Gemmata obscuriglobus: one gene and its partner. The protein of the gene in region 1 binds, or shares a complex with, the protein of each later gene. Links are inferred from orthologs where the notes say so. Each region holds a gene or a part of one and is shown in the gene's direction. Other genes may lie near its edges.

Region 1 (14,533 bases):
ATGCTCAGCACCTCGGCGAGCCGGTCGTACCGGGCGTTCATCGTCCGCATCACCACGGTCCAGTCGATCACCTCGAACACCTTCTTCTTGTTCGGGAAGGCGAGTTCCGCGTCCAGCGCCCCCGCGAACGGGTCGGCCCCGCTACCCGCGCGGCGGATGTTCTGGAGCGCGTCCAATCCCATCATCCGCTCCGAAAGGCGGACCGTCTCCGCCAGCGCGCCGGGCCGGGGCACCAGTTGAAGGTCCTTGAGGCACTGCGCGGCCTTCTTGGCCGTGAGGCCCGGGTGGTCGAGGAACGCGAGCGAGGAGTGGTTCGCGATCTGGCCGATGGCGACGCCCACCAGCATCTCAATGAACGTCGCGCCACGGCTGAGGAGCCGGCCCAGGCGGTGGCACGCGAGCAGGTCGGCCCAGGCGTCGTCGAGCTTGCCTTCGTTCAGCCGCAGCATCGCCCGGGTGGTCAGGGCGTTGGCGAGTTCGCGGTTCTTTTGAACGGTCGGCAAGAGCCCGGCGATGAGGTTGCTCCCCTCGCCGGGTTTCCGCCGCGACACCATCGGGTTGAAGTACTCGGGCCGCTTGGTCGCTTCCAGCGCCAGCGCGAGCGGCTTCTCGTTCAGCTTCAACCACTCCGCGAGCGGGGGCACGTCCTTCGCCGCCCACGGGCGCCGGGTCGCGTCGCTTTGGGCGTCGGAGAACGCGACGAGGCGGTCGCCGCTCAGGCCCAGTTGCTTGACGGCGTAGGTTTGCGCGCCGACGAGGTACTCGCCGTCCTTCGGGAGCACCGGGATGTCGAGCCAGCGGAAGTACTCGAGCGGCAGTTCGCTGCCTTCGGGGGCGGGGCCGAACGCCTGAATCAGCAGCGCGTTCGCGTTGTTCTCCGGGGTGATGTTCTTGCTCAGTTCCGCGTGGAGGGCGACCTCGTAGTCGATGTACCCCTGCTTGTCGAGCGGTCCGACCACGAACGTCGTGTCTTTGCCCAGCGGCAGCTTCGGCGCCGGCGGCGCCTTGTCGTCGGCAGCGCCGACGAGCGCGACAAGCAGGCAAAGCGGGATCGCGAGAAACTTCATGATGCACCCGAAGGGGACGGCAGACTCGGAGATGGAAACGCGGAACCGCAGTGCGGCCGAGTCTTGTTTAACGTCTCGGTCCAGACTTCGTTCCACCCCGATCACGATTTCGCCCACTCAACCGGTGCGCCAAACGCACACAACGTCCCGGCCGGCCACACGAGGTGCGGGCCGCATCCCGTCATCACCAACGCACTCGCACAGGCGCGCGGATCGCGTTATCTTGTGACGCGGTATCTCGGATCACCAGCGAGCAGCGAACCGCATGCGATACGCCATTGTCGGGGCCGCGTGGTTGTGGGGGCTCTGGGCGCTCACGGTGTTGAGCGACACCGGCTTTGATTTCTGCGGAGCGGCGGTGTTGCTGTATCTCGGCGGCATCGTCGGGTGTGCGTGGCTCACTTACGGGCTGGCATCTCCGGTACAGTCCGCCTTCCACGGGCTCATGTGGCGTCAGAGGTGGACTGTGGGCAGCAAGAGCCATGTTGGTCTAAAGTTAGCGCCAGCTATTCACCTCTGACACCTCATGCGCCAACCGGTGTACCGTCAGAATCCGCTCGGTTCGTGTCGGCACACACACCTTTACGGCCCGTGGTGGCGCTTTCGCGAGTCCTGGGACTAACTGCCAGCGTGTGCATCAAAGCAGCCCCCGCGAGTACCAACGCAACGCACGAAATACGACGAATGGTACGACATGGACAGTCGCATTGCGTTCGTTCTTATGGCCCCGCTATGGCTCTGGGGCCTGTTGCCGTTGTGGGTATCGTCCGGCGGCGCAATCGATATTGTTGAAATGTTTTTCCTGATTTTCACCGTTGGCTGCGCGTCGTTATTCTGGCTGTTCAACGTGGCAATTGTGCTGAAGGCAGAGCGGTTCCGCACACTGGGAATCTGGCTTTCGGTTCCGATTGTGTGGGTCGCAGCGGTAGCGGTTTCAGCTTCCGACGTGCCGTTCCTGATTCGCTTCAGGCTAAGCGAACCGGACCTCCGGCAATACGCCCAAGCCGACGCGCCGAACCCGTCACACGACATGAGAGCGAGGCACCTGGGGCTGTTCGACATTTCCGACGTTTGGCGCCACGGAAGAACGGTCGCCTTCAGCACCGACGGAAAACTCTTCGACCGCGTCGGTGTGATCTACGCGCCGGACGGGTTGCCAGCGGAACCGCTACCGATCGAAGTCGAGGAATTGCTTCGCGCGCAATACACGCACCTGGACGGTCCCTGGTACAAGTTTGAAATCGGCGACTGAATTGTCGCGAACATGCGGGTTCCGGGTTACGCGCCAACCTTGGAATTCGGCTCACGCCGTCTCGCCCAGCACCGTTACCGTACCGCGGGCGCCATCGACGCGAACCATCTGTCCCGTCTTGATTTGCTGTGTGGCGCCGGGCAAGCCCGCGACCGCGGGTAGACCGAACTCGCGCGCCACAATCGCACCGTGCGACAACACCCCGCCCGTTTCCATCACCAGCGCGCTCGCGTGAACGAACAGCGGGACCCACGCGGGGTCCGTTGACGGGCACACCAGTACGTACCCGCCCTCGGGCGGCGCCGCGGTGGGCTCCGTGAGCACCAGCGCCGGGCCTTCGGCAACGCCCGCGGAGAGCGCCACCCCTTCAAACTTGCTCCCTCCTTCAGGAACCGGAAGCGGGCGGCCGATCGCGTCCAGGTCGTCGCTGAACAGCACCGGGGGCACCTCCAGCGACAGTTCCGCCTGCCGCCGCTTCCGGGCCGCCGCGATCTTGGCGGACAGGTCTTGACCTTTGATCAGGTCCGGCAGATCGGCCGGGGTGAGGAAGAAGATGCCGCCGCGCAACCCGAACCGCTGGTCCAGTTCGACCAGGGCGCGGCGGATCACCGCGTACCCCATTAGCAGGTAGTGCTTACCCGCCTCGCGCAGCCCCAGGAACGTGCGGAGTCGATCAACCTTCGTCGCGAGTTGATCGCGGAGGGGGCCGACGAGCTTCGCTTCTGCGGCGATCGCACCGACGGCCACCTCATCCGCGGGGCGCGAGCGCGAACCGACCCCGCGAATCAGCTTGTCCAGTTCCTGCGGCGCCTCGGACCACCTCGGCTGGGCGAGTTCCATCTCGTTGGTGCCGCGGTGCCCGAACTGGTCGAGGAAATCGGCCCGCGACAGGTGACCGCTCGCGAGGTCGCGAACGGCCTCCGCAAGGTTGGCCCCTTTCGGTGGCGCGGCCCCCAAACTCAGCTCCCCGACCGCGGCCCGGGCGCGTTCCTCTCCCAGCTTGGGCTTCAGGAACTCGAACGCCTCGGACCAGGCCAGGTCGGCGAACACGGTCGCCTTGAGGCTCTCGCGGGCGAAGTCCACCAGCGTCCGGTTGATCCACGCATGAAATTCCAGCAGAAGCGCGTCCGGCTCGCACCCGGACCACCGTTGAGTGAGCGCCTGCGCCACAGACCGGGCGAACGCGGGCGCCGTCTCCTGCTCGAACCGCTGCGCGAAGTCGGCGGACCGCCGCTTCGTCGTGTTCATCAGCCGCATGAGGCTCAACATCGTTCCGGGAAGCGCGAGCACGCCGAGCACGCACCCCGCCCCGGCCAGCGGTTTCAGCACCGGCTTGGGGTTCAGGGCCTTCCGCGGGTCCCGTTTATATTCGCCTAACGGATACTCGAAGGGGGGCCGGGAGAATTGCATCCGCGGCAGCCGCGACAAGTTGGCCATCGGCCGCCCCGCGACGAGGTCGAACCCCGACAGCGCCCCGAGGGCCGGGTCGGGCTCCGCGCCGAGGTCGCGGTTCATGGCCCCAAACCCGCCGTCGGCGCTCAGCAGCCGCTGCACCACGGCCCACGTCATCGGCGTCGGCGCGGGCAGCACCTCGCTCAGGTTGTACCGCACCCACACGGTCCCCTTCGGGTACGCCTTCGCCCGCAACTCGGCGACCACCACCCTCCGCACCCGCTCGCGCTCCGCGGCGCCCGCGGCCGTGATCGGCCGCGCCTGGAGCAGCGCGAACCGGCCGCCGGCGTAGGCCCACTCGATGTCGCGGGCGTCGCCGTAGAACGCCTCGACCCGGCGGCCCAGGTCCGCGAGGTCGGCGAGCGCCGGGTCCGTGAGGCTGAACTGCCGCTGAAGCTCCGCTGGGACGTGCTCCTCGGCCCCCCCGACCACACGAACGGCCTTCGAGCCGAGCGTGCGGCTCAGCACGGCACCGGTACCGCGATCGAGTGTGAAGCGGTCGGGCTGCACGCGCCCGGAAACGACGACCTCCCCCAACCCCCAGGCGGACTCGACGAGCATGCGCCGGCCGTCGGGGTCGAGCGGGTCGCGGGTGAACAGCACGCCCGCGGCCTCGGCCGGCACGAGCTTCTGAACCACCACCGCCATCGCGAGCGCGGCGTCATCGACGCTCTGCCGGCTCCGGTACGCCACGGCCCGCGCCGTGAACAGCGACCGCCAGCAGTGCTCGATCGCGTCCAGCAGCGCGTCCCCGCCCCGGACCCCGAGAACCGTCTCCTGCTGGCCCGCGAAGCTGGCGTCCGCGGCGTCCTCGGCGGTCGCGCTCGACCGCACCGCGACGGCCCCACCGCCGAGCGCGTCGTGCGCGCCGAGGACCGCCCGAACGAACCCCGGATCGGACCGCACCCCGCGCTCGACCAGTCGCCGGTACGCCTGTGTGGTGACCACGAACCCGCCCGGCACGGGCAATCCGGCGCGGGCGGTCTTGCCCAGACTCAAACCCTTCCCGCCGACGAGGGCCGCTTCGGCGTCGCCGATCTCTTCGAGCAAGAGCAGGTCCGGCATCTCACTTCGCCTTCTTTTTGAGCACCCCGGACTCTTCCAGCAGCGACCACAACTGCTCCCACACCGCCTCCGGGGGGAGCCCCTTAAGGCCCTTAGCGGCCCAGTGGTTCGCGGCGTCGGTGAGGCACCGGACCGCGTCGGTACGAACCGGGGCGTCGGACGCCGGGGAAGGGTGCCCTCCGGCCCCATCTTCCGGACGCGGGGTGTGGACCGGAGGCGGGACTTGCCCCCGCTTCCGCGGGCGCCCGTCGAGCGCCTCGTTGCCGATCGCGTCGGCGCGCTTGTTTTGCTCGCGCCGCACGTGCGTGATGGTGACGCTCTCGAACTGCTTCCGCAACCGGCACGCCTCCTCGTACAGCGTGCGCAGGTCCTCGTTCTTCACCTTGTACGCGCCCGCCATCTGCTTCACCATCAGCTCGCTGTCGCTGAACACCTGGAGCTGTTTCACCCCGAGTTCGGCCGCGAGCCCCAGCCCCTCCACGAGCGCCGTGTACTCCGCGACGTTGTTGGACGCCGTGCCGATCGTGTCCGCCTCCTCGACGACCGGAAGCCCCGGGCGCGCGAGCACCACCGCGTACGCGGCGGCCCCAGGGTTCCCCCGCGACGCCCCGTCGATGTGCATGGTGGCCGTATCCGACATCTCCGCACCGCCTTCCGTGCCGGGCTCTTAGAATGCTCTTACATTCTGCGGATGTGATCGTACCGCGGACAGCACCCGCCGGCGCGGTCGGTTGCGCCCGCTCGGCACACGCGGCAGGCACGAATGACTCAGAACTGGCTGATCCTGGAAACCTCCGGCCGGGTCGCTCGCGTCGGACTGGCCCGCGCCGGTGCCATTGTGGGCCGCGCCGAACTCGATTCCTCACGCCGCCACGCCCGCGAGATGATGCCGACCGCCGGCGCTCTTCTAAAAGCCGAATCGCTCGCGCCGCAGGATCTCACGGGCGTGATGGCGAGCACCGGGCCGGGCAGCTACACCGGCCTCCGCGTCGGCCTCGTGACCGCCAAAGCGCTGGCTTACGCCCTTGGATGTGAACTTCGGGCCGTCGGGGCGTTTTGGGCCGTCGCGCACCAAGCGCCCGCAGGGGCTCAGCACGTGTGGGTCATTTCGGACGCGCTTCAGGGGCAAGTGTACGCCCAGCGGTTCGCGCGGCAGCACGACGACTGGCTTCCGAGTACCGATCTGCAAATCACTTCTGCCAAAGATTTTGCGGCCGTAATTGTCCCAGAAGACTGGCTGAGCGGTCCCGGGCTGGCGGTGTACGATTCCCAGCTCACCGCCACCAACCCGCGGGTTAACGAGACCGACCGCGAGCCGCGCGTCGAGAGCATTTTTGCGGTGGGGAGCCGACTCATGCGACCGCTCACCCGTGAAGAAATGTTTGCACTAGAGCCGCTGTACCTGCGTGGCAGTTCCGCTGAGGAAAAAGCGAATGAGCCGCGCGGGTGACCGGACTCACCCGCGCGGCTCGTTCGTGATCCGCTGTTACTGCTTCGGCAGCGGCATCGGGGCCGGGAGTTGGTTACCCGGCGTCACGGTCGTACCGGGGGTGAGCGGTTGCGGCGAGCCGATCGAGGGCGATCCCTGCGACGAAACCACGATCGGCGGGTAGCCGGTCACGTCGATCGGGCCTCCCGAGAGCCCGACCGGGATGCCCGGTGCACCTCCCGCACAGCCGTGGCACGGCGGCGCGATGGGGCCGACGACGGGACCGCCGACCACCGGACCGCCCACGACCACGCCGCCCGGCTCGCCCAGGATCGCCCGGCGGGTCTGGATCGGGTGGAGCAGAGGGTGTACGCCGGGGCCGCACGACAGGCACGGGTGGTTGGCCCGGAACCGGGCGATCGGGTAGCACCCGGTCACCAGCAGTTGCGAAACCGCGGCCACAAGGCCGAGGCACAGAAGGCGCTTCTTCATTGTGGTGGACTCCTTTACGCGGCAAATCGCGGCGTCCCGCTGCCGACGCATGAATCATGCGCGGGGGGCGGAGTCGAGCAACTTCGGCGGAACGAATTCAGCCGGAGTTTAGGAGAATTCGAGAGTGCTGGCGCGACGGGGAAAACCAACCCGGTTGGCGAAACGGGTCCGTTCGTGACGGTCGTGCGGGCTCGCCGCCCTGCGCCCGCTGCCGTTTGTGCGACGTGCGCGGGTTCGCAGGTTCTGCTCAAGGGGTTTGCGGTTACGGCGCGGCGCTCGGGACGAACCCAGCGGGCAACGTGCCGCGGTCCGGGCAGCACGGCGGCGGGGCGAAACTGCCGGAGGACGAATTGCAGTTCCGGCGGCACCCGCACCCCGACAAGGGCAGGAGGAGCGAGAACGCGAGTACGGACAGGAGAAAGCGGCGGGTTGTCACGGGAGTCGCTCCATCTGTGGTGTTGGCGTCGTCCATGGCGCGGCAGTTCGGTTAGTCCGGATTTCAATCTCGGGTGGCCGCGCACCGGGCACGACCGGTACCAATGACATCCAAATGTAGGGCCGACTTGCGACCTCTCAACTTGCGACTTGAGCGAAACTCCTGAGAATCCGTTCCCAGACGAATGATTCTGCGGGTTGTACCGAACAGGCACGTTTGCGAATCGCGGGGGACACGATCGGTTACACCGGTCGCACCGGCACCGGAGCCGACTTTTGATGAGCGAAACAGACAAAGTGCCCTTCTACGACGTGCGAATGAAGGGGTTCCGCGAGCGCCCGAGCGTGGGAGCCGTTCTCGAACTCCTCGATTCACGCCTCCGGCCGCTGTCGCCGGAACCGGTCCCGCTGCTCGAAACGATGGGCCGGGTGCTCGCCGAGCCTGTTGTTTCTCCTGTCAATGTTCCGTCGTTTCGCAAGTCCGCAATGGACGGCTTCGCCGTTCGTGCCGCCGACACGCAGGCGCCAGCCCCCTTGGTGGTGACCGGCGAAGCGTTCCCGGCCCGCCCGTTCACGGGAACAATTGGGCCAGGTGAGGCGGTGCGGATCACGACCGGCGCCCCTGTACCCGACGGGGCCGACGCCGTCCTGATGGCCGAGTTCGCGCAACTGCAACCGGACGGACGGGTGATCGCCCGCTCACCGCTCGCCGCCGGGAAGAACGTTGTTGCGATCGGCGAGGACGTAGCGCGAGACCATGAGGTGCTCCCCGCCGGTCGCGTTTTGCGCCCCCAAGATGTCGCCCTGGCTGCCGCCCTGGGGGTGAACGTACTGCCCGTGCGCCGCCGGCCGCGGGTCGCGGTACTGGTGACCGGGAACGAACTGCTCCCGCCCGGGTCGCTCCCCGACGGGTTCAAGACCGCAGACAGCAATTCGCCGATGCTCGCGGCACTCGTGGTTCGTGACGGGGCGAGTGTGCAGCCGGTGCGCTACGTCCCCGACGACTTCGGCATCACGTGCGACGCCGTGCGCGCCGCCGCGGCAGAGGCGGACGTGGTTCTGATCACGGGCGGCACATCGGTCGGGGTCGAAGACCACGTACCGCGAGCGGTGGCGGAACTCGGCGAGTTGGCGGTTCACGGCGTCGCGTTGCGCCCCGCCGGGCCGACCGGGATCGGGTTCGTCGCGCGCGCCGCCGTGTTCCTGCTGCCCGGTAACCCGGCATCGTGCTTGTGCGCGTACGACCTGTTTGCGGGGCGTGCGATTCGACAGCTCGGCGGGCGCCCGCGGGGTTTGCCTTACAAAAGCGAAGAAGTCAGACTGATGGAGCAGGTTCAGTCCGCGCCCGGCCGCACCGACTTCGTTCGCGTGGCGCGCGCGGGAGGCGGTGTCGCGCCGGTCACCGGCGGCGCGGCCAGTCTGAGCGCGTCGGTCCGAGCGGACGGGTTCATCTTGGTGCCGCCCGAGCGCGCGGCGTTATTTCCGGACGAACCGGTAACGCTGTGGCTGTACGACGCGTAAAAGCACCGCGGCCGCAGAAAAATCTAAATAAACGCGCATAAGAACCACATCGCCACACCTTGTCTTGTTTCTGCGTCGCACCCGTCCGCGGTCGCCATTTCGCTTTCCGCTTTCGCGGAACGACTTTACGGCGTTAGACCGGGCTGTTACCTGTCAGGTTGTTCGACAGTTGCTTCCCGTGTACAGATCCGGAAGCGCGCGTAACGCCGCGCAGCGGAGGGGCAACGCGTTCCCGCCGCTTTACAGGCTCCGTGCTGCGAACTGAAAACGGGGTGCGTTCGGCCCCGACCTTTTGATGCGCCCAGCATAACGGGCAAAAACCTGTAAATCGCAGCAAACCAGCCGTTTGACCCGCCGCGCAACGGTGTCCTAGGAAGTGGTAACTAAGACGCTCGACCCGATCCGGACCGGCCCCGCCCGGCCGTCGACGAGCGGGTGCCCGCGAGGGCACCGACCGAGCGCCACGTGCCCGCCGCGAGGCCGGGACACGATACAGCGAGGTCCACTCCCGAACCGGTCCGCCGCGCCGACTCGCACTCGGCGCCCGGACGGTTCCGCCCGACGCGTGTCGCACGGGCGCACGATTACCCGACACTCACAGACCACCCGTGACAGCCGGTCGGACCGGTGCGGGCGCGCACGCGCCCCCGCACCGCCGTCCCGTGCCCCGCCACGGACCGAGGCACCCGCATGTTCATTCGGACCGGGCCGACCGGAAGCACGACCGCCACCGCCCTCCGGCTCGAACAGCTCGAAACGCGTGACGTGCCCGCGATCGTCTTCCAGATCGACTACTCGCGCGACGCCGGCGGGCTGTTCAACAACCCGGAAGCCCGGGCCACGCTGGAGCGGGCGGCCAGCGACCTGGGCGGTTTGCTCAGCGCCAACCTGGCAGCCATCTCCCCGGGCGCCGGGGGCACCTGGACCGCGTCCTTCACCGACCCCGCGACCGGCGGCCGGCTGACCGTCCCGAACCTGTCCGTCGGCGCCAACACGCTCGTCATCTTCGCCGGGTCGCGTGACCTGCCCGGGACGACGGCGGGGTACGGCGGGTACGGCGGGAGCAGTATCTCTGGCACCCAGGCGTGGATCAGCTCCGTGCAGACCCGCGGGCACTCCGGGTTCGCGCCGTGGGGCGGCAGCGTCACGATCGACACCACGCAGAACTGGCACTTCGGGCTGACCACCGACGGCCTGGACCGGACCGAACTGGACTTCTACTCCGTTGCGATCCACGAACTGGGTCACATCCTCGGAATCGGCACCGCCCCCCAGTGGACGAGCCTGGTCCGCAACGGCGCGTTCACCGGGGCCAACGCGACGGCGGTGTACGGCGGGCCGGTACCGGTCGACGGCGCCGGCGCGCACTGGGCCGACGGCGTGATCGTCGGGGGCCAGCCGGCCAGCCTGGACCCGAGCACCACGATCGGCTCCCGCATCCTCTGGTCGGCCCTGGACTCGGCTGCTCTCCGCGACCTCGGGTGGGGCACCGCCGCGCCCGCGAGCCCGGCGCCGGCACCGTTCGCCCCTCCGGTCGAGGGGCAGCACCCGGTCGCGTTCACCGGCAACACCGACGGCACCGTGTCGCTGTTCATCGTCTCGGGCGACACCCTGAGCGACACCGGGCGCCGGCTCACGCCGTTCGCGGGCTACCGCGGGGCGCTGCGGGTCGCGAGCGGCGACTTCAACGGCGACGGGGTCACCGACTACGCGTTCACCACCGGGGCCGGGCCGCAGGCCGTCGTTCAGATCATGGACGGGCGCGACGGCTCGATCATGGTGGGGCAGACGGTCATCTTCCAGGGGTTCATGGGCGGGCTGTTCCTGGCGGCGGCGGACATTGACCACGACGGCAAGGCGGAGCTGGCGGTGTCGGCCGACGCCGGGGCCGGCCCGCACATCCAAACGTTCCGCGTGGCCGGCGGAACGCTGCAGGTCCAATCGAGCTTCTTCGCGTTCGACAACCCGGCGTTCCGGGGCGGGGCGCGGGTCGCCGCGGGCGACATCAACCGCGACGGGTTCGCGGATCTGGTGGTGACGACGGGGGGCCAAGCGGAAGGGCGGGTGGCGGTGTACAGCGGGGCGGACCTGCGGAACGGGGTGGCGACCCGGCTGACGCCGGACTTCATCGCGTTCTCCGGGCTGTGGTCCGGGCTCAACGCGGCGGTCGGGGACATGGACGGCGACGGGTACGCGGAACTGGCGATCACCCCGGACCGCGGCCCGGCGCACATCAAAGTGTGGTCCGGAGCGACGCTGACGGCCAACGCGGGCACCCAGGCGAGTTCGCTGCCGCTGCTGGCGAGCTTCTACGCCTTCGCCCCGAACGACCCGAGCGGGGCGCGGCTGTCGCTCCGCGACACGAACGGGGACGGCCGCGCCGAACTGATCGCGGCGAGCGCGAACCGCGAGAGCTCTTACGCCCGGTCGTTCAGCTTCGAGCAGGCGACCGCCGGGGGCGGGAACGCGCCGTCCACGGCCCCGTTCGGCACGCCGATCACCTACGACGGGCTGTACGCCGGGGTCCAAGTCGCGTCGAGCAAGGTCCCGGCGCCGGCGGCCGACCCGGCGGCCCTGCCTGGTGACGAGGTGTACACCGTTACGACCGCCCCGATGCCGAACAAGTGCGGGTGCGGCGGCTGCACGGCACTCGCGCAACTCGCCGGGAACGCCGACTCGCTGGTTCCAACGATCCCGGTCGTGTGAGCGGGCGGCGCCCGCCCGGGTCCGGAAGCGGGCGCGGCATCAAGGAAGCGGAACGTCCTTGAACGTGAACCGCACCTTGTACTCCAGAACAACCCAGTCTTCGACGATGACGCGCCGGGCGGGTGCGTTGAACCAGCCTGACGGGCGCCCGAACCACCCGGAGATGTAACAATCGTCTCCGGATCGTTCAGATCCGCTTCCCGTCCGGGGCAACCGGTTACCCCAGATGTCCTCGACGGTCACTCGCTGGTACCAAGACCGCCAATCCGTTTCCCTGATCTCGAGGGGGGGCACCTGAAGGTTGATGGTCGTATCTCCGGTGAGGCTGAACTTGGCCTGTTGAATTGCCAGCACGTCGTCGCCGACGCGGAACTTTTGCCCCTTAGCGCCCGTTGGAACGACCTCCACCCGCCGCCGCTCCACGACCGCCCGAAGCGGTATGACCCCAGTGCTGTGCACAACTGAGTTCAGGGATCCTCGTTGGGCTTGTGGGCTTGTCGACGCCGTTGGACGGAGGTGTGTGCCCCCTTCTGTTTCGCGGCGTGCGGGTGGGCACGGGGCGCCTTGTTGCGTGTCTTGTCCCAGCCCGGCTTCCACATCGTGCCCAATAACTGATCCAACAACGTTCCCACACTCTCTGCCGTCTGATCCGTCGGGATCAGGGACACGATCATCGACACCTCGACCAACTCCTTGAGCGCGGCCAACTGACGATGCCAGTCCGTGCAGAACTGCGCCGTCGAGAGGTCGTCGATGGTCACCTTCCGCTTCGCAACCACATAGCCCTGGAGGACCTGCACCACGTTCGCGAGGACGAAACACATCGACGCCTGAAACACGGTCGCCTCCGGTGTCGAACCGATGAACCGACCCAGGGCGAAGATCGCCGTCACCTTTTGGAACGTGCCTTCGATGGTCCACCGGATGCGGTACAGGTCCAACAGATCGGTCGCCGGGTATGGGGCCGAATCGAGCAGGTCCGTGAGGATTGTAATCGCTTCGCCCACCGGGCGCGCGACGGTGATCCGCCGGACGTACCGGCGGAGCTTGTCCTTGGGCTTCCCGGCCCACCCCCATTCTTCGACCACGGCTCGTTGGGATGGGTCCGCGGTCGTGACCGCGGGGCGCTTCGGGTCGGGTTCGAACGACAGGGTCCGCGCGTACCGCACCACGAAATGACCATTGTCCTTGGTGAACTCGGCGAAGTGCTTCGACGCACAGAACAACCGATCCCCGACCACCAGTTTCGCCGGACCGCCTCGGGCGTGCACTCGGGGCATCAAATCGGGGATCAGTTTGGCCTCGTTGGTTTCGCCATCGAGATCGGCCGCCATGTCGAGCACCAACCCGTCACGGGGCCGGTACGCCACGAGCAGTTTTCCGCCCAAGAGCTTGCCCGGTGTGCCCCGCGTGTCGACGAGTCGCTTGGCCACCTTCTTGAGACTCTTGCCGTCGAGGATCAGAACCTCCAGGCGGTCGAAGGAGGTCGGAAGGCGGTGCGCGACGACCTCGGGGAACAGGGCGGTGAACCGGTCGGTGACGTCCCGCAGGAACGCTTCGCTCAGGCCCCGGGGGATGCGCCGGAGCTTGCCGTAGAACGCTTCGTGGCACCCGTCGTCGGGTTGCCGGTGGCGTCGCAGGTGGGCCTGCCGCCCCGAGCCCTGGTGTTCGATGAGCGCATCGAAGATCCAGGTGACCAGTTGGGCGAAGGTCACGACGTCCTCATAGCCGCGTCCCCGATGTCGCTCGTAGAGGTCCGCGAGGACCGGGTCGGGAACGCCATAGGCGAAGAGTGCGAGCGACGCGTGGGCCAGTGGCAGGCCCTCCAGGACCTGGCGCGCGAAGTCCGTGGGCGCGTGCGGTTGGGAGCGTGGGACGCGCTGATGAGGTGGCAGAATCACGGTGACCTCCATGTCCCGGGTCGCGGACCCCGCACCACCCCGCGTCCCACGACCACTCGGTTAACCCCAATTTCGTCGCAGTGAAAACCCTAAATCAGCAATCCGCAATCAGTTATACAAATCCAAGATGTGCATAGCACTGGTATGACCCCCGAAACGGTTGCGAGTCGCGTACCCTGCTTCGGCGAGCGCCGCAAAAGTCCATGCACGGACGCCTCGTACTCCGTGCCAGTGATATCCCAACCAAAGTAGAGCGTCCGCCCTTCGTCTGGTGCCTCCCGGAGCTTTCCGCCCCGGTCATCCACGACCTCGGCGAACTGAGCCGGCCCGCCGCCCAGAATGGCGAATCGAGGCTCGGCAAGTACCGACAAGTGAAGCGTCAACTTGTGATCGTGTCGGCCCGGCGTCCCCTGACTGAAATCGATGTTGCGGTCCTCGTGAATGTTTTCCAGTGTCACCCGAAACGCGCCGTCCCGAACGGTGAACGGTGAACGTGCGGTTCCGGGAACCAGCCGGATATTTTCGCGTGTTGTGACGATGGACCGGTTGGTGCGCTCGGCGATGCGATCCACGGCCTCCCAAAAGGTCCCGTCCGGCACTCCGAACGTGTAAAGCTCCTTCCCGGCCGGTGGGTCCGCCGTCACGACGTAGCCGGTTTGCTGGCGAAGTGAGTGAAGGGCTGCGGCGAGCGTGATCGGCCTCGGATCGATAGCGACCCGGCGGGGGGTGAACGCGATCCGGGCCTGGATCGCCGGGAGCAGTGCGAGCGCGCGGCGGCGGATCTCGGGGTCGTCGCTGGTGGTGGCGCGTTGCACCGCGGGCAGCGCGGCGGCCCCCAACACGCGCAGCGACTCGGACGCCTGTTCGCGGGTCGCGAACTCCGGGGCTCCGAGTTGCCGGGTGAGTTGTTCCGGGGAAGGGGCTTTTAAAGGGGGCTCGGCAGACGGGCCGAAACCGGCGCAAAGAACGAGGGCGATGAGCGAACGGGGCATCCGAATCGTCCCTGGTGTCGTTGGGCTCCCGCCTCCGCGGGCGGGCTGTGATACCCCGCAGCGTACGCGGGGCACGCTCCGATACCAAGAACAAACAACCGGCGGACTCAACCGGTCGCGATCACTTCATGATGTCCTTGACCACCACGCCGTGGACGTCGGTGAGCCGGAAGTCGCGCCCGCTGTAGCGATACGTCAGCTTCTCGTGGTCGATGCCCATC
Region 2 (14,566 bases), 940 kb from region 1 along the record:
ACGAACGCACGACATGGCCCGTCGCAATTTGAGCCTCTCCGACACGATCCGCACCGCGCTCGCCAACCCGGGGGCGTCGCTCGCCGAAGCCCTTGAACCCTGGGAAGACACGGAGCTCACGCTCCGCGACGCGGAGGAGTTCGTGGCGGTGCTTCGCGAGCAAGCGGACGTGAAACGGCTGCTCACCCCCGGAAACGGCGTGCCGCTCCAGGCGCTCGCGCAACTGTTCCAGAACGAGGCCACCGACGACGCCACGCGGTTCCTGCGCGACCGGGGCACGCCGGAACTCGTCCGGCTGTTCGACCTCGCCATCGCGGTTCCCGGCGCCGACCCGGAGGCGTTACTGACGGTGTGCAAGATGCTCGCGGTCTACGTCTCCCAACCGGGGTTGGAGCGCGTCGCGGCGGCCGTGCGTCGGTTCCCCGACGAGTACATGTGGGAGGTGGTGTTCGGGGTGTACGCGGAGGACGGGCACCCGCTGGTCGGCGCGTTCATCGACCAACTGCGTGAACCGCTGCCGTCGGACTTCGCCGCGGTCGCGTTCCTCGATCTCGCCAACACGGCCGCCCGCGGCGGGACGGTCACCGCGCACCCGTTCGACACCGCAGAGGGCCACAAGCGGCTCGAAGCGTGGCTCGCCGACTCCGACGCCGACAACTTCAGCTACGCTCGGAGCGCGGCGGCGGCGCTGCCGTTTATCAGCGTAGCGGCCCGGAACACGCTGACGGCGCTGGCGATGGACCACCCCGATGTCGGGGTGCAGATGGAGGCGGCGCAGGCCGGCGCCTCGCGCGGGGGCACCGCGGGGCTCACGTTCCTGGCGCGCCTGTGCGAGGACCCGCGCTACAGCCTGGCCGCGCAACAGCACCTGCGCGACCTCGACCGCGCGGACCGCATCCCGCCGACGGCCGCGGAGCCGGACTTCGAGGCGCAGGCCGTGATGTGCGACTGGCTGGCCCACGCGGGCGAGTTTACCGGCCCACCAACGCACATCGAGCTGTTCGACACGCGCGAACTCAACTGGGTCCCCACCGACGACCGGCGCCAGGTGTGGCTGCTCCGGTACACGTACACCGGGCTCAACGGCGACGGCACCGACTTCATCGGGTTAGGTATGGTCGGCTCGATCCCGGCGGCGCTGATCGGCGAGGCCCACGCCGATATGAGCCCGGAAGACGTGTACGGCCTGCACTGCTGCTGGGAACTGGAAGTGACCGACGACCCGCGGGCGCCCGACCGGCGCTCCGCTAAGGCCGGTCGCGAGTTGCTGGGCATCTGAGCGCGGGGCAGGGGAGGGGCTACCGGTCGCGGCTGCCGGCTGTGCCCGGGGTGGGGCACACGCCCGCCCGGGACCGGATCGGTCGATCCAAGGCCGCATCGGCGCGAGGGCGTCACCCGCTGCGTGACGACGTTTGTTTCGTTGTTTGGCTTGAGCTGTGTGGGCTTCTTGTCGGATGTTCGCTTGTGAAGTGCGTGCCACAGACCTTCTACCGGCTAGCCGTAGCTTCTGGCCTTCGGCGACGCTTTGCGTGCCGACGGCCGGTTCACGGCCCCGAGTTTGAACCGGGCCACGAGTTCGCGGAGCTGTGCGGCCTGATCCGTGAGTGTTTGGGCGGTGGCGCTCATCTCCTCGGTCTGGGAGGCGTTCCGCTGGGTGACGGTGTCCATCTGGCCCACCGCCTTGTTCACTTGTTCGATCCCCGACGCCTGGTCCTTGCTGGCCGAGGCGATCTCGGCCACGATCTCGGTGACCCGCTTGACGCTGGACACGATCTCCGCCAGGGTCGCGCCGGACCGGTTCACCAGGTCGGTACCGGCGTCCACCTTTTTAACGCTGTCGCCGATCAACCCCTTGATCTCCTTGGCGGCGGTGGCGGACCGCTGGGCCAGGTTGCGGACCTCGGCCGCGACCACGGCGAACCCGCGCCCCTGCTCGCCGGCGCGAGCGGCCTCGACGGCGGCGTTGAGGGCGAGGAGGTTGGTCTGGAACGCGATCTCGTCGATGGTCGTGATGATCTCCGCGATCTTCTTGCTGGACGCGTTGATCTCGCCCATCGCTTCCACCGCCCCGCTCACGACCGAGCCGCCCCTCTCGGCTACCTCGCGGGACCCGTTAGCCAACTGCCGGGCTTGCTGCGCGCTGTCGGCGCTCTGCCGCACCGTGGCCGTGATCTCGTGCAGCGTGCTCGCTGTCTCCTCCAGGCTGCTCGCCTGCTGCTGCGCGCCCGTGGAGATCTCTTCGCTGGCGCTCGACAGTTGTGCGGCCGCATCGGCCAACTGTTCGGACACCTCCCGCACGCTCTCCAGGGCAGAGCGGACCGCACCGATCGCCTCGTTGAGCGCGGTGCCGACTTGGGCCAACAGGTCATCCCCGAGCGACGGGACGGTCTGAGCGAAGTCGCCGCTGGCCATACGGTTGACCGCGCTGAGGATCGCTCCGGCTTTGCGCTTCTGCTCGGTCAGGTCGGTGGCGAATTTCACCACCTTGTAGGGCTTGCCGTCGGCCCCCATGATGGGGTTGTACGAGGCCTGGAGCCAGACCTCTTGCCCGGCCTTGTCCACCCGTTTGAGCTCCCGGATCACCGATTCGCCCCGGTTCAGCTTGGCCCAAAACTCCCGATACTCGGCGCTGGCCGCGTACGCTTGGTCCACAAACATGCTGTGGTGCCGCCCTTTGATCTCGGCCAGCGTGTACCCCATCGCTTTGAGAAAGACATCGTTGGCGGTCCGGACGTTGCCGTTCATTTCAAATTCGATCACGGCAAAGGACCGTTTAATCGACTCGATCTGCCCACGGGAGTCCGTGTTGGTGGCTTCCAGTTCCAGTTGCCGGGTGATCACGTCCCAGGTGACGAGCGTCCCGAGCCGAGCGCCCGTAACGGAGAACACCGGTTGAACGCGCAACTCGAGCGTTTCCGGCCCAACACGGATGTTCGTCACCGGGGGGATCGTGCTCGCGCTCGCCAGCACCCCTCGCTGGTGCGCCGGGCGCTTGTGGAACACATCGATCGAACTGCCCACAAGCGATTCCGCGGGGATCGGCAAATATTGCTGAAGTCGCTTGAGCGTTTGTATGGTCGCCGGGTTGGCGTACCGGATCACGAACTGCGTGTCGCAGTACATGACGTTGAATTTAATCGCGTCGAGGATCTGGACCGGCACTTCGATGGGCAACCGGTGCCCGGTGTGCGAAGGGGGGCTGGTGACGTCGCCTGTCGCTCCCGATGCGGCCTTGAACAAACGGCTCAAGAGTCCCATGAAGATCCTCTAGTGAGTGTTCGGTCGACGGGGCTGTCGCCGCGAAGGGTTCTCACGCGGGGCGGCGACGCGTTGACACTTGTCTGTTTTTGAAGCAGGTGAAGGCTGTGATGATGTTGTCGCTAATTAGAGTATACACTCTTTTTGTCGGTATTTCTCCTGTCAAGAATATTGTTCGGTGATAGTGCACCGGATTTGCCCGAGGTTCTCCAATGGAACAGAATTAGCTCTGTCGGGTGATGGCGGGTGTAAAGCGGTTCAGCCCGAAGGGCGCCCGGCGCGATGCGGTGTAAGTGAGCCGGGCATAATAGGTTCACAGCCGGGCCGGTCAGGGGCGCGATTCGCGGCTCTTGCTTGATTCGGATCAGATACCGGCTGACTGAGATCCACTCTTGGCGCAACTTTCAGGTGGCTCGAAAAGTGTCGAAGGTGCTTCCACACTTTCACCGAGATCCGCCTCGATTCGGTTGGCCTTGATGCCGTATTGCGCGGGGCCGCGTGTGGCAGCCGACCCGGTTTCACCCAAAATGGCTTGGCAGCCCTATACTTGCACCGCGGCGCGGCCAGATGATGCCCCGGCACGCCGTACCGTAATGAGGTGCGCGATGGACTGGAAATCGTTCTGGAAGGTAATCGAAGACGCCTACCGGCCGGACGCGATCGACCACTTCGAGGCCCTCAAGGAGCGGCTCGGCGATCTTAAGTGGTTCGAAGTGATCGAGTTCCAGGTCAAGTTCGACGAGGCCATCAGTTCCGCGAACCTCATCGACCTGTGGGGCGCCGCACACCTCATCAACGGCGGCTGCTCGGACGACGGGTTCCGGGACTTCCGGGTGTGGCTGGTGGGCCGCGGGCGGCACGCCTACGAACACGCGCTGAAGAACCCGGACTCGCTCGCCGACATCCTCGACGGCGACCCGGTGGACGGGTTCGGGCTGGATGCCTCCGCGCTACGGGTGTACGAAGAGAAGACTGGGATGAGCGACTTCTACGCGCGACTCGACCGCGCCGAGGAGAACGCCCCGCCGCCACCGCCCGAGGGTACCGACTGGGACTTCGATGACCCCGACGAGATGCGCAAGCGGTTCCCGAAGCTGTGCCATCTGTACCTTGTACCGCCCGAGGGGCCGAACGAAGAGGGAACGTCGTAACCCCGGCCGTGGCGAGCCGGCCGCACAGGGAAGGGCGGTTCCAGGCAAAAGCTCTGTCCGCCCGCCGCCACGACCTCCGGCGTTTCAACGGCGCGGGCAAAGCATGTTATATCTTATTCTGAAGCCCACCTGCGCTGAGTTGCCGCACATGCCCGATCCATCGGACGTCACCGCCGTTCGTCCGCCCGATGGGGCGCCCGAGGCGACCGCGGTACGCCCGGTTCCGAGCACGGTCGACGAGACACTCGTGCGGCCCGCGCCGCAAAACCCGGCGGGCGCCCAAACCAGCGTGATGCCGCCGCGCACCGTATCGACGGGGTCGGCCGGGTTCGCCGAAGAGACGCGGCAACTCCTGCGCAAGCGGTTACTGGTCACACACGGCTCGATCGGGCTCGTGACCGGCGCGGTCGCCTTCCTGGGGCTCACGGGGCTTGCGCCGGTTCCGGAAGAGGCCGGGTTGGGGCGCTGGGCGGTCGGGCTCCCGCTGCTCGTGTTCGCTCAGAGCGTCGTGGGGCTGGGGTTCCTGATTCGGTATCCAGGGGCGTCGCTCACGGCGCTCCGGGCGGTTGAGGTGACCGAGTTCGGTATCATCGCCGGCGCCGGGTTCGTTGCCCGGTTCGTGGTGCTCGAAACCGACGCGGCCCCGTCGCCGGACGCGCGGTACCATCACCTGCTTTACCGGTTCAACTCGCTGATGACGGGGCTGCCGCTGCTGTTCGCGATCGTGCTGTACGGCGTGCTCATTCCGAACACCCGCCGCCGCAGCCTGATCGGGTCGGCGGTGCTGATCTCGGTGCCGCTTGTGGCCACGGCGATGGCCGCGGCCGCCAACCCGATGGTGCGGCCGACGCTCGCGTACGTGCTCCCGACGACGGCGCTGCCGCTGTTCATGGCCGGCGTGATCGCGGTGTTCAGCGCCGCCCGCTCGAGTACGCTCCAGCGGCAAGCGTTCGACGCGGTGCGCGAGCTGAAGCAGTTGGGCGCGTACACGCTGCGCAAGCGGCTCGGTGAGGGCGGGATGGGCGAGGTGTGGCTCGCCGAGCACCGGCTGCTGAAGCGGCCGTGCGCCATGAAGTTCGTGCGGGCCGATCTGGCTTCCGAGCCCGCCACCGCCGCCCGGTTCGAGCGCGAGGTGCGGGCCGTTACCGGCCTCACGCACTTCAACACGGTCCGCATCTACGACTACGGGCGCGGCAACGACGGCAGCTTCTACTACGTGATGGAGTACCTCGAAGGGCCGACCCTCGACCGCTTGGTGAAGGACCGGGGGCCGCTGGCCGTCGGCCGCGCGGTGTACCTGCTGCGGCAGTTGTGCGGCGCGCTGTCGGAGGCGCACCGGGCCGGGATGGTCCACCGCGACCTGAAGCCCGCCAACATTATCATTGCCTCCCTCGGCGGGCAGCGTGACGTGGCCAAGCTACTCGACTTCGGACTGGTCCAGGACCACGGCTCTTCGAGCGACGTGAAGATCACCCGCGCCGGGACGGTCCTGGGCACGCCGGCGTACATGTGCCCCGAGCAGGCCGCCGGCGAGAGCGTGGACCCGCGCGGCGACCTGTACTCGCTCGGCGCGGTAGCGTTCTTCTGCCTCACCGGGCGGCCGCCGTTCGAGGGCACGAGCGTCGGCAAGCTGATTAACGCGCACCTGACACAGCCGGCCCCGGACGTGCGCTCCGTTCGCCCCAGCGTGCCGGCCGACCTCGCCGGCGTAGTCGCGAAGTGCCTGGCGAAAGAGCCGGCGGAGCGATTTCAAACCGCATGCGCACTGGAAGCCGCACTTGCGGCGTGCGCGTGCAGCACCGAGTGGACCGCGGCGCTGGCGGCGCAGTGGTGGGAGCCGCCAACTACCGGGACCGCGAGCGCCGCGCCCTCTGCTACACTGGTTCTGTAGCGCGGCAAAGCACCGGGAACGCGTTCGCCGCGCGCCGTGCGGGCAAGATGCTCGCGGCCCCAGGGACGAACCGAGTGACGTACTTCTTGGCCCTCGAAACTTCGTGCGACGAAACTGCGGCTGCGGTGTTCACGGACGAACTGCAAGTGCTGTCCAGTGTGGTGGCGTCGCAAACGGACCTGCACGCTCGATTCGGCGGGGTCGTTCCCGAGATCGCGTCCCGCGCGCACTTGCGGAGCCTGCTTCCGGTCGTCGACGACGCGCTCGCGCGTGCCCACATCGGGTTGAAAGACATCGGCTGTGTGGCGGTTCATAACACCCCCGGTCTGGTCGGGGCGCTGCTGGTGGGTGTGAGTGCGGCGAAAGCGCTTGCGTTCGGGCTGGGGGTTCCGCTGATCGCCGTGAATCACGTTGCGAGCCACATCTTCGCGTGCCGGCTGGCCGCGGGCCGCGACATTTTCCCGTGCGTCGGGCTCGTGGTGAGCGGCGGGCACACGGCGCTGTTCCGGTGCGACACCGCGCTGTCGATGGAGTTGCTCGGCGGCACCCGCGACGACGCCGCGGGCGAGGCGTTCGATAAGGTGGCCGCGATTCTGGGACTCGGCTTCCCGGGCGGGCCGGCGGTCGAGCGCGAGGCGGCGGCGGGGAACCCCAAGGCGCACGATTTCCCGCGCTCGTTCATCCACGACGGCCGGCTGGAGTTCAGCTTCAGCGGGCTGAAGACGGCAGTGATGTACGCGTGCCACGGACAGGACGTGAAACGCGCCACCCCGCCGGGACCCGGGCAGAAGCGGGCCGACCTCGCGGCGAGCTTTCAGTCGGCGGTGGTCGATGTGCTCGCGATGAAGTGCAAGCAAGCGCTGCGCAAAACAGGTCTCGCCCGGCTCGCCGTTGGGGGCGGCGTGAGCGCGAACAAGCCGCTTCGAGCCGCGCTGGAAGCGATGTGCAAGAAAGAGGGAGCGGACCTGTTCATTCCCCCGCTGTCGCTGTGTACGGACAACGCCGCAATGGCCGCGCTGGCGGTCGAGAAATGGAAGCAGGGTGCGTTCGCGCCCGACGACCTGGACGCCGAGCCTAACTGGCTTTGATAGAAGAGTATTCACCGCGGAGAGAGGGCGCGGTAGTGTCGGTTGGTGTGGAGGGCGTGGTAAAGAGTATTCACCGCAGAGAGCACGGGAAGGCGCAGAGAGGAGGCATAAGAAAAGAGTTCAGTTAACTCTCTTGGTGCCTTCTCTCCGCGCCCTCCCGTGCTCTCTGCGGTGAATACTCTTGCTCTTGGTTTTATGCCTTGGCTTCTTCGGGAGCAGGAGCGGGCGCGGCGGCCGGCTTCGGAGCGGCCTTCTTCGCTTTCCGCTTGGCTTCGCGTTCGGCCTTCACCTTGGCGAGCCGTTCCTTCTCGGCCGCGGCGAATTTTTCCATCTCGGCGTTCACGGCAAGGCGTTCTTGCTTCGGAAGGTAGACGCCCGGCCCGAGGCGGGCTTCGTACCGCTTGCGGCGCTTTTCGGTCGCCTTCCGGGTATCGCTTGCGGGGTTCCCCATTATCGACTCCTTATGCTGTGTGTGTGCCCTTGACTGATTCGGTTTAGGGTATCGGTCGGACACACGAACGTCGAGTGCAGGGCGCGTCAATGGACCTGGAAACGTTTCGCGAGTTGCTGAGCCCCACGGGGCAGCGATTACTGCGCCAGGCCGTTTCACTCCAACCGACGGAAACCACGTTTCTTACGTGCGCAGCAACGCTCCGAAAGCACCACGCACCGGCCCTCGCCCAGGCCGCACTCGAAACCGCCCTGCTGCGAACTAAAGCCCGCGAGAAGTTCGCTGATGCGGCCCTCATGTACTTCACCCGCGAGGCGCTGGAGCAGTCCACGAGTGAAATCGTGGGCCGGCACCGGGCGCGGCGGTTCGCGGAGTTCGGGAACGTCGCGGACCTGTGCTGCGGGATCGGTGCCGATGCGATCGCCTTGGCGCGTGCCGGGTTGACGGTGGCTGCTGTCGATCTTGACCCATTACGGGTTGCCATGTGCGGGGCCAACGCCGCCGCGCTCGGAGTGACCGACCGCGTGCGCGGTATCGCGGGCGACGCGCTTGCGGCTCCGCTTCCGGACGCCAGGGCCGCGTTCGCGGACCCGGATCGCCGGGCGAACGGTCGGCGGTTTCTCGATCCCGAAGACTACTCTCCTTCCCTGGGCGCACTTCGCGGACGGTTCGGAGCGGACTTCCCGCTCGGGGTGAAAATCGCACCGGGGGTCGCCAAATCCGATATCCCGTCCGCCGCAGAGGCCGAGTTCGTGTCGCTGCGCGGTGAGCTAAAGGAGTGCATATTGTGGTTCGGGCCGCTGCGCCAGGCGGTCCGCCGCGCGACCGTCCTCCCCTCCGGCGAGACGCTAACGGGTGAAGGCGAAGCGTCACCACCGCCGCCGCTCGCGGAACGGGTGGGTGAAGTACTGTACGACCCCGATCCGGCGGTCACGCGCGCCGGGTTAGTTCCTCAACTTGCGGAACGCCTGAGCGCCGAAGCGACCGACTTCGAGGTACAACTTCTCACCGGCGGGGCGCACGCCCCTACGGCCTTTGCGACCGCATACCGAGTTGAGCACGCGGCCCCGTTCCACCCGAACCATCTGCGCGACTACCTGCGCGAGCGGCAGATCGGGCGGGTCACGGTCATCAACCGCGGCTCGCCCGCGGACCCGGCCGAGGTGGTGAAGAAGTTGAAGCTCAAAGGCCCGGGACACCGAGGGGTGTTGCTCACGCGCGTGAGGGGGGCGCACACTGCGGTCGTGTGTGAACGGCTCGGTTGAGATTGACGTAACCGACCCGCCCGGCCATACCCCCGATAAACCGGCCTGGAACCCGCGGGGGTGTGCGATGGTTCGTATAGGAGTCTTGATGAGCGCACTGACGTTCGCGACTGTGGTGCTCGCTAACCCGCCGGCGCCCGCGCCGGCCAACGACCTCGACAAGGTGCAGGGCTACTGGAAGCCGCTCCAGTGCGAGACCGAAGGTAAGGCCATGATGCCCACGGAGATCATGAAGCAGGTGACCGCGGTGTTCGATAAGAGCGAGTATTTCCTGTACTTCAAGGACTCGAAACTGGACAAAGATGGGAAGCCGATCATCTTCCGCCTGGCGCTAGCAAACATCACCCTCGACGCAGCTACCGCACCAAAGGCGATCACATTCGAGTTCGCCGACGGGCCGCAAAAGGGCAAGAAGTGCCACGGCATCTACGAGTTGGCCGGGAACCAGTTGAAAATGTGCTACGGCCCGGTCGATAAGCCCAAACCGACCAAGTTCGAATCGCCCGCCGGCAGCAACTACTTCCTCGAAACCTGGGCACGCCAGGCGAAGTGATCACGCACCAGAGCGGGGCTCGCGCGCCGAGGAACGCACTGCCCGTAGGTGAAAGGTCTCTCGGGGCGCGTGCCCCCGCTCGCCGGCCGCGTACAATTCACCTGCCCGAACCCGCCGCGCTACGGGCGTGTCACGGGTATCATGATTACCCTCGAAGCAACACAGGCTGCCCCAGCCCTCATGGACGCTCACACGCTCGATCTCCTCGGCTTCGAGAAGGTTCGCGAACTGCTCGCCGGATACGCCGCATCCACCCTCGGTCGCGACCTCGCGCGCCAGACCGAGCCGTCGCTCGACCCCGGCACGATCCGCAAGGAAATCCAACTCACGACGGAAATGGTCGAGGCGCTCGGGCTGAACCAGGCGCCGCCATTTGCGGGCCTGCACGACGTCCGACTGGTCGCGCGCCGGGCTCAAATCGGCACCATGCTCACCGCCGAGCAGCTCATTGAGGTGGCCGAAGCACTCAACTGCACCGGGGCCATGTACCGCTACCGGATGCGTCTTGCGGAACACCTCTCGGGAATCATCGACCACCTCTCCGGGATCGAAGACCTCGGCACCGTCGGTAAGTCCATTGGGGGGTGCATCGACGGGCGCGGGCACGTCCTCGATATGGCCAGTCGCGACCTGGCCGCGGTGCGCCAGAAGCTCTTCGATCTTGATGAGAAGGTGAAGGCCGAGATCCGGCGCCTGTTGCGTGACCCCGAGTTACGCAAAATCCTGAGCTATCCGAACGCGACCGTCCACGGGGACCACTACGTGTTACCGGTGTCGGTGAACCACCGGCACAAGGTCAATGGTGTGGTCCACCGCGTCAGCGGGACCGGCGAGACGGTCTTCATCGAGCCCGCCAGCATCGCCAACCTGAGCGCCGAGCGGGTGCAACTGAAGGCCGACGAGGACCGCGAGGTGAAGCGGGTGCTGCGGCGGCTCAGCAGCGAGGTCGGGAAGGTCTCGAAGCCGCTGATCTACTCGCTGGAAGTGATCGCGAAGCTGGACCTCATCACCGCAAGGGCTCGTTACGCTCGCGACTTCAACATGTGGCCGCCGGACGTGAACACAGAAGGAAAGCTGTGGCTCCGGCAAGCCCGTCATCCGCTGCTCGAAGCGATGTTCCGCAACGACCCGGTCGCTGAAGCACCGCCGCCCGGCTCCGGCAGCTCCGCACCGAGTTCCAAGCTCAAAACGCGCTCGGTAGTTCCGATCGATATCCGGCTCGGGATCGGGTTTAACCTGCTGGTGATTACCGGACCCAACACCGGCGGCAAAACGGTAACGCTGAAAACGACCGGGCTCTTGTGTCTCATGGCGCAGTGCGGGATGCACATTCCCGCGGGCGAAGGGAGCTTAGTCCCCGTCTTCCGCCACATTCTCGCGGACATCGGCGACGAGCAAAGTCTGGAACAGTCCCTCAGCACGTTCTCGTCACACATCACGCGCATCAGCTCCATCTTCCAGGTCGCAGACGAACACAGCCTCATCCTGCTGGACGAATTGGGCGCGGGTACGGACCCGACCGAAGGCGCGGCCCTCGGGCGCGCGATCCTCGATCAGCTCGATTCGGTGCGGGGCCGCGCCATCGTGACGACGCACCTCGGTGACCTGAAGACCTACGCGTTCAACAACGACCGGGCCGAGAACGGGGCCGTCGAGTTCGACATCGAGACGATGCGCCCGACCTACCGGCTGCACATCGGCCAGTTCGGGATGAGCAACGCGCTCAAGATCGCCCGGCGACTCAAACTGCCGAAGGACCTGCTGCGCAAGGCGCACAAGTACCTCAAGAAGCGCAAGGGGAAGAGCGGCGAACTGGCCCGACTTCAAGAGCTGCGTCTGGAAGCCGAGCAGGCGAAGGTCGACGCACTAGCGGCCCGGCACGAGGCCGACCGCGAAAAGGAGCAACTGGCTCGCGAGCGTGCGGCGCTCGATAACCAGGCCGCCGAGCGAGCGGCTCTCAACGAGCTTCGTGCGACGCTGAAAACGGGAACCGTGGTGACCGTGCAGCGGTTCGGCTCGACCGGAAAGGTCGTGAAGGTGGACGCCAAGAAGCAGACAGTCACCGTGAGCGTTGGCATCGGGCAGTGGGAAGTCCCTTTTGAAGAGATCTTCCCCGCGTAGCGTTTGCCACGCGGGCCGCCGTGTGCAAGCCCGCGTGACAAAACACTTACCATGTAGCGTCTTCTGGCTGATTCGCCGGCTCTTGCTGGGCGGGAACGGAGCCGAGCATCTCCGGCTTCACCTTTTCCAGATAGCTCACCAGTACGCCCAGCATCGCCCCTTCCACGGCCACAACAGGCAAGTGGGCGAGCAACACGAGCTGAGCCAACCGCTCCCACTCGTACTTTCCGCCCAGAAGCAGCGCCACGAAATTCAGCAGGACTGCGGCCGCAACGGCACCGCCCCCGAGCAGCACGCCGCGAGCGAACGCCGGCACGCCCAGCCGGCGCAGCACCGGGTACAGCAACCCCGCCGCGAGTGCGGGCACGCCCACGATGCACGTGTTCAGCCCCAACGTGGACCAACCGCCGTGCTGGAGTAACGCAAACTGCAATCCCAGTCCGATCGATACCGCCAGCGGAGCGCGGCGCCCCAGCACCACACCCACCAGACCGTTTAAGATCAGGTGAACGCTCGTTGGCAGCACAGCGAGCTTGATGTGAACGCTCGACGCCACGAAGAACGCGGCCGTCAGCACCCCGATGCGCGGGACCTCGTCCTCGCGCACCCGGTACAGCGCGACCGCTAGCAGCAGCGCCATCCCGGCGAACCCGGACGCCAACCACACGTCGGAAAGCGCCCCATCGCCCAAGTGAACCGCGAACAGTGCTGTGTGCATGCGTGCGTTTCTGGAGCGCGGACCTCTGGTCCGCAAATGCGATCGTGTTCAGTCCGCGTGACCGAACCGCCGAGCGCACTTGGCACTCGAACGGTCCGTGGACCCAAACCCCGGGCGCGTTACTTCCCACCCACCACCGCGACGCGGGCCGGCGACTTCTCCACGTCGTCCAGTTCGATACGCAGGTCGTCGGTGCGCTTCGAGCGGTCGATCAAGATTGTCACTGTCTGGACGCCGGTCTTGAGGTCGAGCACCGTCTCCGGCTTCGGTTCGACCGGGACGTTGCCGACGTAGGCCGTCAATCCGGCTATCGCGTTGAACTTGAGCTTCGCCGCGCCCGCGGTTGTCACGTCCAACTGGAACCGGACCACGCTCTGCGGCGCGGTGTCGGCCCACACGGTGAACTTCGGCAGCTCCGCGAGCGGTAAATCGCCCGACGTTTTCGAGTACCCCTGCGACCACGTGAACGGCGCGTCCGGCTCGGCCGCGGCGCTCACGCGGGCGCGACGGAACGCGTTCAGGTTCGTCGGGCTCGGGTCGATCACCTGCCACCGGCGCACCAGCCGCGCCTTGCTCGGGGCGTAGCTCCCGCCCACCTTTCCGAGTTCCGACAGGTACTTCACGAGGTCCGCGAAGTCCTGCTTCGTGAGCGGGTCCGTCAGCCCTTCGGGCATGAGCGACTTCGTGGACTTGCTCTGTTCGGCGATGTCCTTCACCGGGACCGTGATTTCCTTATCCTCCGCGGTGCGAAGGACGAGGAGCCCGTTCGCCTCGCGGATCTTGATCCCCTGAAGCACCTTGTCCTCGACGGTGACAACGCGAGTCACGTCGAACCCTTCCTTGATCGCCTTGTGCGGCAGCAGGAGCGAGTCCACGAGGTAGTCGGGCTGCGCGCTGGCGCCGATCGACGTGAGGTCCGGGCCGACCTGCCCGCCGGCGCCACCGTAAGCGTGGCACGCGACGCACTGAAGCTCCTTGCGCCGGAACACCACTTCCCCCCGTGCCGCGTCACCGGTCTTGAGCGCATCGGCGGTAAGCGCCTTCACCTCGGCATCGGTGGGCGGCTTGCGCGGTGCATCGAGCCCGCCCGCCTTCGTGAGCGCCGCAACGAGGTCGTCCGCGGGCTGACCGTTCGCGCGAACGGCCTTCAGCCCGATCTTCGCCACATCGGGAGCGAACTTCTTCCCCGTGAGCGCCTTCGCCAGGGTGGCCGCTCCTCCCTTTCGGTTGACGAACGCCGCGAACAGATCGGTCAACTCCTCGTCGGGCTTGGCGTCCGCCAGAAACTCCGTGGCCTTCATTGCAGCACTGCTCGCATCTAAACCGGTAAGTGCAGCGATCGCGAGCCGGCGAATCTCTGGCGCATGCTCTTTGTTGCAAAGGCTGGTAATAAACGTTTTCGCGCGTGCGTCACCGAACGAGATGAGCCCTTCAAGGCCGGCCGCGCGAAGTTCTGCGGTGATCGTGATCGCTGCTTTGGTCGCGCTCGCGACGCCCTGCAAATCTTCGCGGAGTTCCTCCAATTTCCATAGCCCGGCCAACTGAAGGGCCGGTTGCGCAGCGGGCGTGTTGAGCCGGCCCAGGATGAAAGGACGCAGCGCGCCCGCGGCGTTCTTGGCAGGACCGACCTTCCGCTGCCGAACAGCGTCCTCAACCGCACGCATGAGCGCGAACCGATCGCCGTCGGATAGGGGATCGCCTACGTCCGCGAACTGCACAACACGCCTCAACTCTTCTGGCCCGCCGATCTGCGCGAGCAGCAAGTAAAGCCCACGGACGTTCTCCTTCGGCACCTTTCCGCCGTCGATCAGCGCGAGAACGGGCTTCACAGTGTCCTTGTTACCGATCGCGTTGAGCGCGAACGCAAGCTTCTTCGCATCGCCGCCGAACGTGAGCCGGCCCGCCTGGAACTCCGGCAGCCAGTACGGTTCAAGTTCGCGCACCGTCAGCCAGAGAGCGTAGTCAAGGGTGCGGTCCATCGGCTTATCGAGCGCCCCGAGGGCGGCCTCGACACCCCACGCCGACTGCATTTGAGCGGCCGCACGTACCGCCTCAAGTCGCACGCGTGGG

Evidence for each region.
Region 2: the proteins of tsaB (region 1) and tsaD are in contact, whole or in part, in a solved structure (PDB 4WQ4), measured with the Escherichia coli proteins. The link is inferred for Gemmata obscuriglobus from one-to-one orthologs.

The regions. Positions count from the first base shown.
Region 1 is NZ_CP042911.1:8,221,052-8,235,584, reverse strand. The notes cover bases 4,482-7,442. They hold tsaB (tRNA (adenosine(37)-N6)-threonylcarbamoyltransferase complex dimerization subunit type 1 TsaB), read left to right. Parts: upstream 4,482-5,599; coding sequence 5,600-6,286; downstream 6,287-7,442. Other genes in these bases: GobsT_RS38490 (hypothetical protein), read right to left, coding at 6,323-6,757; GobsT_RS34115 (ribonuclease HI family protein), read right to left, coding at 4,838-5,476; GobsT_RS34120 (PEP/pyruvate-binding domain-containing protein), read right to left, coding at 4,482-4,836. In the rest of the region: GobsT_RS34130 (hypothetical protein), read right to left, coding at 1-1,067; GobsT_RS34125 (hypothetical protein), read left to right, coding at 1,762-2,319; more of GobsT_RS34120, read right to left, coding at 2,371-4,481; GobsT_RS34100 (molybdopterin molybdotransferase MoeA), read left to right, coding at 7,472-8,713; GobsT_RS34095 (FG-GAP-like repeat-containing protein), read left to right, coding at 9,404-11,419; GobsT_RS34090 (hypothetical protein), read right to left, coding at 11,459-11,827; GobsT_RS34085 (transposase), read right to left, coding at 11,887-13,320; GobsT_RS34080 (HEAT repeat domain-containing protein), read right to left, coding at 13,410-14,312; GobsT_RS34075 (DUF1501 domain-containing protein), read right to left, coding at 14,434-14,533. UniProt on the Escherichia coli protein: Required for the formation of a threonylcarbamoyl group on adenosine at position 37 (t(6)A37) in tRNAs that read codons beginning with adenine.
Region 2 is NZ_CP042911.1:7,280,256-7,294,821, reverse strand. The notes cover bases 5,388-8,381. They hold tsaD (tRNA (adenosine(37)-N6)-threonylcarbamoyltransferase complex transferase subunit TsaD), read left to right. Parts: upstream 5,388-6,374; coding sequence 6,375-7,388; downstream 7,389-8,381. Other genes in these bases: GobsT_RS30045 (class I SAM-dependent methyltransferase), read left to right, coding at 7,929-8,381; GobsT_RS39055 (hypothetical protein), read right to left, coding at 7,582-7,839; GobsT_RS30060 (serine/threonine-protein kinase), read left to right, coding at 5,388-6,300. Outside these bases: GobsT_RS30075 (hypothetical protein), read left to right, coding at 14-1,279; GobsT_RS30070 (methyl-accepting chemotaxis protein), read right to left, coding at 1,495-3,258; GobsT_RS30065 (DUF4240 domain-containing protein), read left to right, coding at 3,864-4,409; more of GobsT_RS30060, read left to right, coding at 4,558-5,387; more of GobsT_RS30045, read left to right, coding at 8,382-9,104; GobsT_RS30040 (TIGR03067 domain-containing protein), read left to right, coding at 9,193-9,657; GobsT_RS30035 (endonuclease MutS2), read left to right, coding at 9,838-11,778; GobsT_RS30030 (CbiM family transporter), read right to left, coding at 11,825-12,496; GobsT_RS30025 (PVC-type heme-binding CxxCH protein), read right to left, coding at 12,616-14,566.